Regions from separate parts of the Streptomyces zhihengii genome, predicted to be linked through region 2. Evidence: riboswitches for the same ligand, from Rfam matches in the RefSeq annotation. Region 2 holds a riboswitch; each other region holds the start of a gene.
What was found. A riboswitch is a leader RNA that binds a small molecule or an ion and turns the genes downstream of it on or off. The one in region 2 is predicted to bind cyclic di-AMP.
Positions count from the first base shown of each region.

Region 1: it holds a riboswitch for cyclic di-AMP, as region 2 does, so the genes downstream of both, JE024_RS09285 (M23 family metallopeptidase) here and JE024_RS20905 (LysM peptidoglycan-binding domain-containing protein) in region 2, are expected to answer to the same signal.
Region 3: it holds a riboswitch for cyclic di-AMP, as region 2 does, so the genes downstream of both, JE024_RS04760 (M23 family metallopeptidase) here and JE024_RS20905 (LysM peptidoglycan-binding domain-containing protein) in region 2, are expected to answer to the same signal.
Region 4: it holds a riboswitch for cyclic di-AMP, as region 2 does, so the genes downstream of both, JE024_RS18460 (M23 family metallopeptidase) here and JE024_RS20905 (LysM peptidoglycan-binding domain-containing protein) in region 2, are expected to answer to the same signal.

Region 1 is NZ_JAFEJA010000001.1:2,278,713-2,280,902, forward strand. It holds gene JE024_RS09280 (GntR family transcriptional regulator) at 1-291, opposite strand, end outside; gene JE024_RS09285 (M23 family metallopeptidase) at 650-1,435, opposite strand; cyclic di-AMP (ydaO/yuaA leader) riboswitch at 1,448-1,608, opposite strand; gene JE024_RS09290 (M16 family metallopeptidase) at 1,851-2,190, opposite strand, start outside.
Region 2 is NZ_JAFEJA010000001.1:4,937,486-4,939,675, reverse strand. It holds gene eno (phosphopyruvate hydratase) at 1-258, opposite strand, end outside; gene JE024_RS20905 (LysM peptidoglycan-binding domain-containing protein) at 660-1,325, opposite strand; cyclic di-AMP (ydaO/yuaA leader) riboswitch at 1,328-1,498, opposite strand; gene JE024_RS20900 (LysM peptidoglycan-binding domain-containing protein) at 1,783-2,190, opposite strand, start outside.
Region 3 is NZ_JAFEJA010000001.1:1,133,948-1,136,137, forward strand. It holds gene JE024_RS04760 (M23 family metallopeptidase) at 1-902, opposite strand, end outside; cyclic di-AMP (ydaO/yuaA leader) riboswitch at 905-1,068, opposite strand; gene JE024_RS04765 (tyrosine-protein phosphatase) at 1,588-2,190, shown strand, end outside.
Region 4 is NZ_JAFEJA010000001.1:4,393,562-4,395,751, reverse strand. It holds gene JE024_RS18460 (M23 family metallopeptidase) at 1-744, opposite strand, end outside; cyclic di-AMP (ydaO/yuaA leader) riboswitch at 756-912, opposite strand; gene JE024_RS18455 (PP2C family protein-serine/threonine phosphatase) at 1,256-2,190, opposite strand, start outside.

The sequences.
Region 1 (2,190 bases), 2.7 Mb from region 2:
GGTGCGCCGCTGTGCCGCGCGCGCGGCACCGAGGGGCTCCAGCAGCAGCCGGATCTCCAGGAGATCGGCGGCCTCCTGGTCGGTCGGCTCGGCGACATGCGCCCCGGCGTGACGGCGGGTGACGACGAAGCCCTCGGACTCCAGCGTGCGCAGCGCCTCCCGCACGGGGACGCGGGAGACCCCGTAGCGGCGAGCGAGCTGCTCCTCGGTGAGCCGGCTGCCGCGCTCGAAGACACCGGTGACGATGTCGTCGCGAATCGCCGTGCATACAGAGTGCGCGGGAATGCGCATGGCCGAACCTCCGTCTGATCCGCACGAAAATCTGCACCGATTGACTCGTGTCCGGCGACTCTATTCCAGTCCGCGGGATTTTCCGAAGGCCGAGGGGAATCCGTGGATATCTTCTGGGCTTTTGGCCGGAATCGGAAGGCCGGATCGCGGGCGCGGACGGCCCCGCCGGACCGGGCGGCCGGATCGCGGGAGCGGACGACCCCGCCGGACCGTCCCTACCGCATCGCGGGAGCGGGACGGGCCCGCCGGCCGGGCGGCCGGACAGCGGGCGCGGGGACGGCCCCGCCGCCCCTCGTGCACCCCTGCCACGCACGACAGCCCCCGGCGCGGTGCCGGGGGCTGTCGGAGGCGGTGCGGGTCAGACGCTGACGCCGCGGGCGCGCAGATACGCGACCGGGTTGATGTCGGAGCCGTACTCGGCCGTGGTGCGGGCCTCGAAGTGCAGGTGGGGGCCGGTCGAGTTGCCGGTCGAGCCGGACAGTCCGAGCCGCTGGCCCGCCATGACCTGCTGGCCGACGGAGACGGCGATCGACGACAGGTGGCCGTACTGCGTGTACGTGCCGTCGTTCATACGGAGGACGACGTTGTTGCCGTACGCGCCGCCCCAGCCGGCCTCGACCACGGTGCCGGCGCCGACCGCGACGACGGTGCTGCCGGACGCGGCGCGGAAGTCGACGCCGGAGTGGCTGCCGGAGGACCAGAGGTTGCCGCCGGTCTGGTAGCCGGTCGTCACATGGGAGCCGGCGACCGGGATCCGGAAGGCGTTCAGCCGCTTGCGCTCGGCCTCGCGGGCGGCGCGCTCCTTGGCCTCGCGTATCTCCTTGGCGCGCGCCTCGGCCTTGCGCTTCGCCTCGGCCTCGGCCTCGGCCTTCGCCTTGGCGCGGGCGGCGGCCTCGGCGGCCTCCTTCTTCTGCGCGGCCGCCTGGTCGGCGATCTCGTCGGCGATGGACCCCATGGACACGATCTGGGTGAGGCCGGTGTCCTCGACGGAGGCGGCGGCCTCGGCGTCGGCGGCGACCGCCGGGGAGGCGAGGGTGCCGATGACGCCCGCGGTGGCGAGGGTCGCGACGCCGGCCAGGTTCGCGCTCCTGCGCGTCAGGCGGCTCGGGGCACGGTGCTTCCCGGTGGCACGGGTGAACGCCATGAAGAGGCTGGTCCTTTCCTTCCTTCTCGCCTACCGGGTTAGCTGACGGGTTCGGAGCAGGAAGGTCTCCTACGGGCACCTCCGCGGACGAAGGCATCCGATTCACCCCAGGGACTGCATGGGTCCCCGGCTCCCCAGGCTCGCGCCTGACGGGGACTCGGCGATGACTGTCCGATGCCGCGGGCGCGGCGGGGTTTCGGCGAACAGCCGGATCGACGCTAGGCAGGCCGCCAGTCGATCACCAAACGGAACGGCGCTTTTGTCACGCATGCCACAGGACAGAGAAGGACGCTCTCCCCAAAAGGGACAAGGGACGGGAAACGAGGGGACCCCGGCATCACGCATCGCACCGGGGTCCCCTCGCCACCTCTTCGCCCCTTTTCGGGCGCTTTCGCGCCTGCCGGGGCCCGGCCGGTCAGCCGGTGACGACGCTCACCTCGCCGATGCCGAGCGCCTTGACGGGCTCCGCGATCTGCGAGGCGTCGCCGACCAGGACCGTCACCAGGCGGTCCACCGGGAAGGCGCTGACCGCCGCGGCGGTGGCCTCCACCGTGCCCGTGTCGGCCAGGCGCGCGTACAGCCGGGCCTGGTAGTCGTCCGGGAGGTGCTGCTCCACCTGGTCGGCCAGGGTCGCCGCGACGGAGGCCGCCGTCTCGAACTTCAGCGGGGCGACACCCACGAGGTTCTGCACGGCGACGTCGCGCTCGGCGTCGGTGAGGCCGTCGGCCGCCAGGGTGCGCAGCACCTTCCACAGG
Region 2 (2,190 bases):
CTCGGTGGCGTCGTAGCCGACGAGCTCCGGGCCGATCTGCTCGATGACGGCGAGGACGGCCTTCTCGACGCCCTTGCCCTGGTAGCGGTTCTGGTCACCGTCGCGGAGCTCGAGGGCCTCGAACGCACCGGTGGAGGCGCCGGACGGAACGGCAGCACGACCCGTGCTGCCGTCGTCGAGGCCAACCTCGACCTCGACCGTGGGGTTGCCTCGGGAGTCGAGGATTTCCCGGGCTACGACGACGTCGATGGACGGCACGAGCATCTCCTTCTGGGATGTGACGCGAGAAAAGTGCAGAGGTCTGCTTGGCCTTGCGACAAGAGCCTAACCGGCGCGGCGGCGTACGCCGGGCCGATGCCCGCCCCCTGGGACGAAAAAGGGCATCAAGACCCTCGCGGACGGACAAACCCTCTGCTTCTACCCGGCGGTAACCGGGGTGGACCCCGACGGGACCGGGGGCGGTGCGGGTGGGGACGGCGCGGTGCGGGTGCGTTTTGGGGTGCGGGTGGGGACGGGGGCGCCGGCGGACCGGGGCGCCCGGCGGGGCGGGGGGGGGGGCGCCCGGGGCGGCCGGGCGGGAAGGGGCCGCACACGGGCCCGGCCCGGCGCCTTCGGGGGAAGGGGGCGCCGGGCCGGGAGCGGTGGGGGGAGGGAGCGGGTCAGCGCAGGTGGAGCTGCTGGCCCGGGTGGATCACGTCGGCGTCCTCGACGACGTCCTTGTTGAGCTCGAACAGCTTCTTCCAGCCGCCCTCGACCTTCTCGGCCGTGGCGATCGAGCTGAGGGTGTCGCCGGCCACGACCTTGTACTCGCCGTCGCCCTTCTTGAAGCTCTTGGCCTCGGCGGCCTTCTTCGGCGCGGGGGCCTCGGCGCGCTCGGAGCGGGTGGTCGGGGCCTCGGCGCGCTTCTCGGCGGGCTTCTCGGCGGGCTGCTCGGCGGCGCCGCCGTCGTAGGAGGCGCTGGACAGGCCGACGCCGCAGCTCGGCCAGGCACCCTTGCCCTGGCCGGCGAGGACCTTCTCGGCGACGGCTATCTGCTGGGCCTTGCTGGCCTGGTCGGCGGTGGACGCGTAGGCGGTGCCGCCGTAGGCCGCCCAGGTGGAGGCGGAGAACTGCAGGCCGCCGTAGTAGCCGTTGCCCGTGTTGATGGACCAGTCGCCGCCGGACTCGCACTGGGCGACCTTGTCCCACTCGGAGGCGGTCGCGGCCGAGGCGGAGCCGGCACCCAGCAGCGGGGCGGCGATGACGGCGCCGGTGACGCCGGCGAACGCGGCGACGCGGGCGAACTTCGACGGGCGGCGGTGCTTGGCGATGCCGGAACGCAGCATGAAGTACTCCTCACCGACGCCTGCGAGGTGAGCTGTCGGGTTCGGGCCGGAAAGTTGCCCGGCCGCGCGTCCTTGCGCGCGGCTCCACCCCTAGCCGTCACCGGCGTCCTCGTCGGACGGCCGGGCCGGCACCTACCTGGGTCCCCCGCTCCTGCCTTCGGCGCTTTTCGAGCGTCGACTGTTCCCCCCGACCGACGGCAGGATTCGGCGTTTCGGTCAGCGGTGCCCGCGGTGGCGAGCGATTCGACCGTAAACACACCGCTCCCCGATGTTCAAAGACGAACATCGGGGAGAATTCGGACGAACCGCCGTCGATGTCAGGGGTGTTTCCGCAGGTCGTGGCCGAGATGACCGAAATCGGCCGCCGAAAAGGGCGAGTTGCGGCAAAGAGACCCTTGTCTCACTCGCACAGAACGGACATTTACCAGCGAACCAACCCGCCGGACGACTCCGTGAACTACTCCTGCTCCAGGCCGAGATCGAGGCTCTGACCGGGCAGGATGAGGTCGGGGTCGTCGCCCACGGTGGCCTCGTTGGCCTGGTAGAGCGCGGTCCAGCCGCCGGGGACCTCGCGCTCGTCGGCGATCGCCCAGAGACTGTCGCCGGCCTGCACCGTGTACGCCCCGGCCGGAGCGGAGTCGGTCACACCGTTGCGTGCAGATCCGTCACCCCGTGAGGCATGACGGGCGTTTTCGCGCTCCTTGTCCGCATTGCCCTCATTGCTTCCACTGGCCCCATCGGTCTGGCCCTCCGCCCCGGCGTCCTCGCGGGCGGGCTCGCCGCGGTGCTTGCCCGTGGCGCCGTCGGCTGGCGCGGGCGCCTCCTCGGTGGCGTCCGCGTCCTCGGACGCCTCCTTCTCGCCGGC
Region 3 (2,190 bases), 3.8 Mb from region 2:
AGGTACGCCAGCGGGTCGACGTCCGAGCCGTAGGAGGCACCGGTGCGGATCTCGAAGTGCAGGTGCGGGCCGGTGGAGTTGCCGGTCGAGCCGGAGAGGCCGATCTGGTCGCCGCCGGTCACCGACTGGCCGCTGGAGACGGACAGCGAGGACAGGTGGGCGTACTGCGAGTAGGTGCCGTCGGTGTGCTGGATGACGACCTCGTTGCCGTACGAGCCACCCCATCCGGCCGACACGACGGTGCCGGCCGCGACGGCCTTCACGGAGGTGCCGGTGGCGGCGACGAAGTCGACACCGGTGTGGTAACCGCTGGACCACATCGCGCCGTTCTGGTGGTACGGCGTGGAGATGGTGGCACCGGGGACGGGCGCGGAGAACCCGGCGGCCGAGCTCTTGGCCGCAGAGCTCTCGGCCGCGGGCTTCTCGGCCGGCTCCGCCGCGGGGGCGGCCTTGCGCGCGGTGTCGCGGGAGGCCCGCGAGGAGTCGTCGGCGCGGACCTCGGGGTCGCTCTTGGCCTGGGACTTGGCGCCGATGGTGAGTTCGAGACCCGGGTGGATCAGGGACGGGTCGGCACCGATGGCGCGGCGGTTGTCGTCGAAGAGCTGCTTCCAGCCGCCGCGGACGTCCTGCTCGTCGGCGATCTTCGACAGGTAGTCACCGGCCACCACGGTGTACGTCTTGGGGGCCTTGGCGGCGGGGGCCTTCGCCGCGACGGACGCCGCGGCGGGGACCGAGGCGACGGCCGGGGCGGGCGCCGCTGCGGGGGCCGGGCCGGTGGCCGCACCGGCGGCGGTGGCACCGATCAGCGGGAGTGCGATGGCGGCGCCGCCGGTCCCGGCGACGACGAAGCCGCGGGTGATGGGGCCTGCCTTGGGACGACGGTGCTTACCCTTTCGGGGCATGGCGCTTTCCTCTCCGGCGCCTGCGAGGTGAGCTGTCGGGTTCGGGCTGGAGATGCCCGTTCGCGCGAGCTGCGCGATTTCACCCCAAGCCGTCCGAATTCTCCGGATACGGCGTACTACCTGGGTCCCCCGCTCCTGCCACACGTGGGTTCGGTTGGGAGTCCGGTCGGCGGCAGGATTAGGCGTTCCGTCCGGATCGAGCGTGACCGTAGGCGAACGGCGTCGGCGGAAACAAGCGTCGATTTCCGAAAGGCATTGCCGCGTCCGAATGGGCGCGGCATTTCCCGTCACCCTGCGTGGAGCGCGCCGGCCGGACGGCCTGCCCGGGGCGGCAGTTGAGCCCGGGGCGGCGGGCACGGTCCGTCACCGATGAGATCCTGCTCACCAGCCCGAGCCCATTTCCCTTTCATGCGGGGCACGTTATCCCCAAACCCTCAATTCGGACAGAATGCGCGAAAGGCTGTTCGGCGGCCTATTTGCCGCTCAAGATCGGCGGCATCGTCCGGCTTCGCCCCCTTTCCCCGCCGGCGGCTCCGCGGGGCGAAGGGGAGGGCGGCCGGGGGCCGTGGGGGCATGCCCGCACGACCCGGCGCGAACAGGACGATTGAATGATGAACGCGTGTCGTATGGTCGGGTTCGCGCCTCCGTCGGCGACCGCCGACGGCAGTCACCCGAAGGAGTCCACGTGACGCAGCAGCTGCCGCAGGCCCCGTCGACAGAGCCCGAACTCGCCGGAGTCCGCAATTTCCGCGACGTCGGCGGGCTGCCCACCGTGGACGGCCGGCGGGTGCGGCACGGCAGGCTGTTCCGCAGCGGACACCTCGCGCACGCCACGGCGAGCGACGCCGCGTACCTGTCCACGCTCGGTCTGCACACCGTCTTCGACTTCCGCAACGCCGCGGACCACCGGCTGGAGGGTCCGGACGTCGAGCTGCCCGGCGTGCGCAACGTCAACCTGCCGCTGAGCGACCCGGCGGACGGCGCGGAGTTCTGGCGGATGGTCCGCGACGGGAACCTCGACCAGCTCAAGGCGATCCTGGCGGACGGCAAGGGCGCGGACCGGATGATCGCCTCGTACCGCCTGATCGTCACCGAGCGGACGGCCGAGCACAGCCGGGTGCTGCACTCGCTCGCCGAGGACAGCGTGCCCGCGCTGATGCACTGTGCGGCGGGCAAGGACCGCGCCGGTCTCTCCGTCGCCGTCACCCTGCTCGCGGTCGGCGTGGAGCGCGAGGCGATCGAGGCGGACTACCTGAAGTCCAACGACCCGCACCGCCGCTACAAGGTG
Region 4 (2,190 bases), 540 kb from region 2:
GTCCAGTCCGGTGTGCTGGCCGGAGGACCACATGGAGCCGGACTCACCGTAGGTGGAGGTCAGGGTGTACGAGGAGGTGGGCAGGGACCAGCTCCTGGCGAGCTCGGCCAGGCGCTCGGCCTCGGCCTTGGCCCGGGCGGCCTCCTCGGCCTTGCGCTTCTCCTCGGCGGCCTGCTTCTCGGCGGCCGACTGCTGCTTCGCGGCCTGGGCGGCGGCCTGTTCGGCGGCCGACTTCTCCGCCGCGGCCTTGGCCTCGGCGTCGGCCTCGGCCCGCTGCTGCTCGGCCTGCTGGAGGATCCGGGCGCGCAGTGCCTCGCCCGCGCCGGCCGCCTGCTCGCCGCCGGCCCGCTCGCCGCTGTCGGCGACCGCGGTCATCGCGGTGAGCGGGGCGTGGTTCGCGGTCCCGTCGCCGTCCGAGTCGTCGGAGATCAGCGAGCCCACACCCGGGAGGGAGGAGGCGTCGGGAAGGTGGTCGGTGATGGAGTCGGGCAGGGATATCGACACCGCGGGCTTGTCCTGCGCGGTGGCCATGCCACCCGCGCCGACGGCCGCGATGACGCCGACTCCGAGAACGGTGGAGCTGCGGGCGAGTCCGCCCCGCTGCTTGGCCACGCGGTGCCGCCCGCGCACGGGCCGGATGGTCTCCTCGGTCGGATTCCACTCCTCGTACGACCGTTCCGGGGCGTCGCCGCCGAAAGAGGAAGGGGCGAACGGGGCCTCGGGGGCAGGCATGTTGGACGCCACGAAGGCGTACTCCTTTCCTTCCTTCTCGCCTACCGGGTTAGCTGACGGGTTCGGAGCAGGAAGGTCTCCTACGGGTGCCATCGGCCGCGCACAGAGCGGCAGATGATGCCCGATTCACCCCAATGAGTGGTTCCCCGGTTCCCTTGCGGAATTCGGCGCGCGCGTACGGTGCCGCCACTGGCGACGGCTGGGACGACCGCGTTGCGTTATCGAACGTTAATAGACGGCGGGGCTGGATTCCAAGCCGTTCCGACTGATCGTTAACGACTGTGGCCAGGACTTATCGGGACAGAAGCAGCCGGAATCGGGCGACTTGATCGACCTTCAGACGGGCCACGGGTTCTGATGGTGTGTCAGATGTTATGCGCAGTGGCATTCCCCGACTACGCACGGTGCCCGCCCACCGACCGGCCCCACGCCACCGTGCGCCCGCGCCCTTCCGCCGGGGTGCCAGGCCCCGGCCTGTCGGGCCGCTGCGCCGACCGCTCGGCCGGGCCGCTGGATCGACGGCTCAGTCGGCGGGGACGACCGGAACCGTACGGCGCCGGTCCGGCTGCCCCGCCGAGGGCCGGGCCACCGCCATCAGCGCCATGTCGTCGGAGGGCCCGCCCCCGGAGTAGCGCCGCACATCGTCCACCAGGGCGTCCAGCAGTTCCTCCGGGCCGGGGAAGACACGCCCCCGCAGCCGCTCGCCCGGGTCGTAGAAGACGCCGTGCGCGTCCCGCGCCTCGGAGAGGCCGTCGGTGTAGAGCAGCAGGGTGGAGCCGGCCGGCAGCGGGTACGCGTCCGCCCGGTCCGGCCCGCCCCCCAGGTCCCCCATCCCGAGCGGCAGCGCCGGCTCGGTCGGCGCGAGCGACACCAGCGAGCCGTCCGCGTGGAGCAGCAGCGGGTCGGGGTGGCCCCGGTTCACCAGCCGTACCGCGTACCCGTCCCCGGGCGGGCCGCCCGCCCGTACAGCGGGGATCTCGCCGATCACGGCCGTGGTGAAGCCCTCGAAGGCGTCCAGCCCGGGCCGCCGCACACCCTCGCGTTTCAGCGCCCGCTCCAGCCGCTGCGCCACGGCCTCCAGCGTGCTCTCCTGCTCGGCCGCCTCCCGGAAGGACCCGACCAGCACGGCGACCGCCGAGACCGCCTCCATGCCCTTGCCCCGGACGTCCCCCACGATCAGCCGGACGCCCCAGGGGGTGTCCTGCACGGCGAAGAGGTCGCCGCCGATGAACGCGTCCGCCTGCGCGGCCTCGTACCGCGCGGCGACCTGGAGCCCGGCGATCCGGTCCTGCGGTTCGGGCAGCACGGCGCGCTGGGCCGCCTCGGCGATCACCCGGGCCGAGGCCAGGCGTTCGCTGCCCAGCCGTACGACCCGGTTGATCAGCAGCGCGACGGCCGAGACGGTGGCCACCGTGGTCACCTCGGTGAAGGAGGTGATCTCGGTGACGTCCTGGTTGT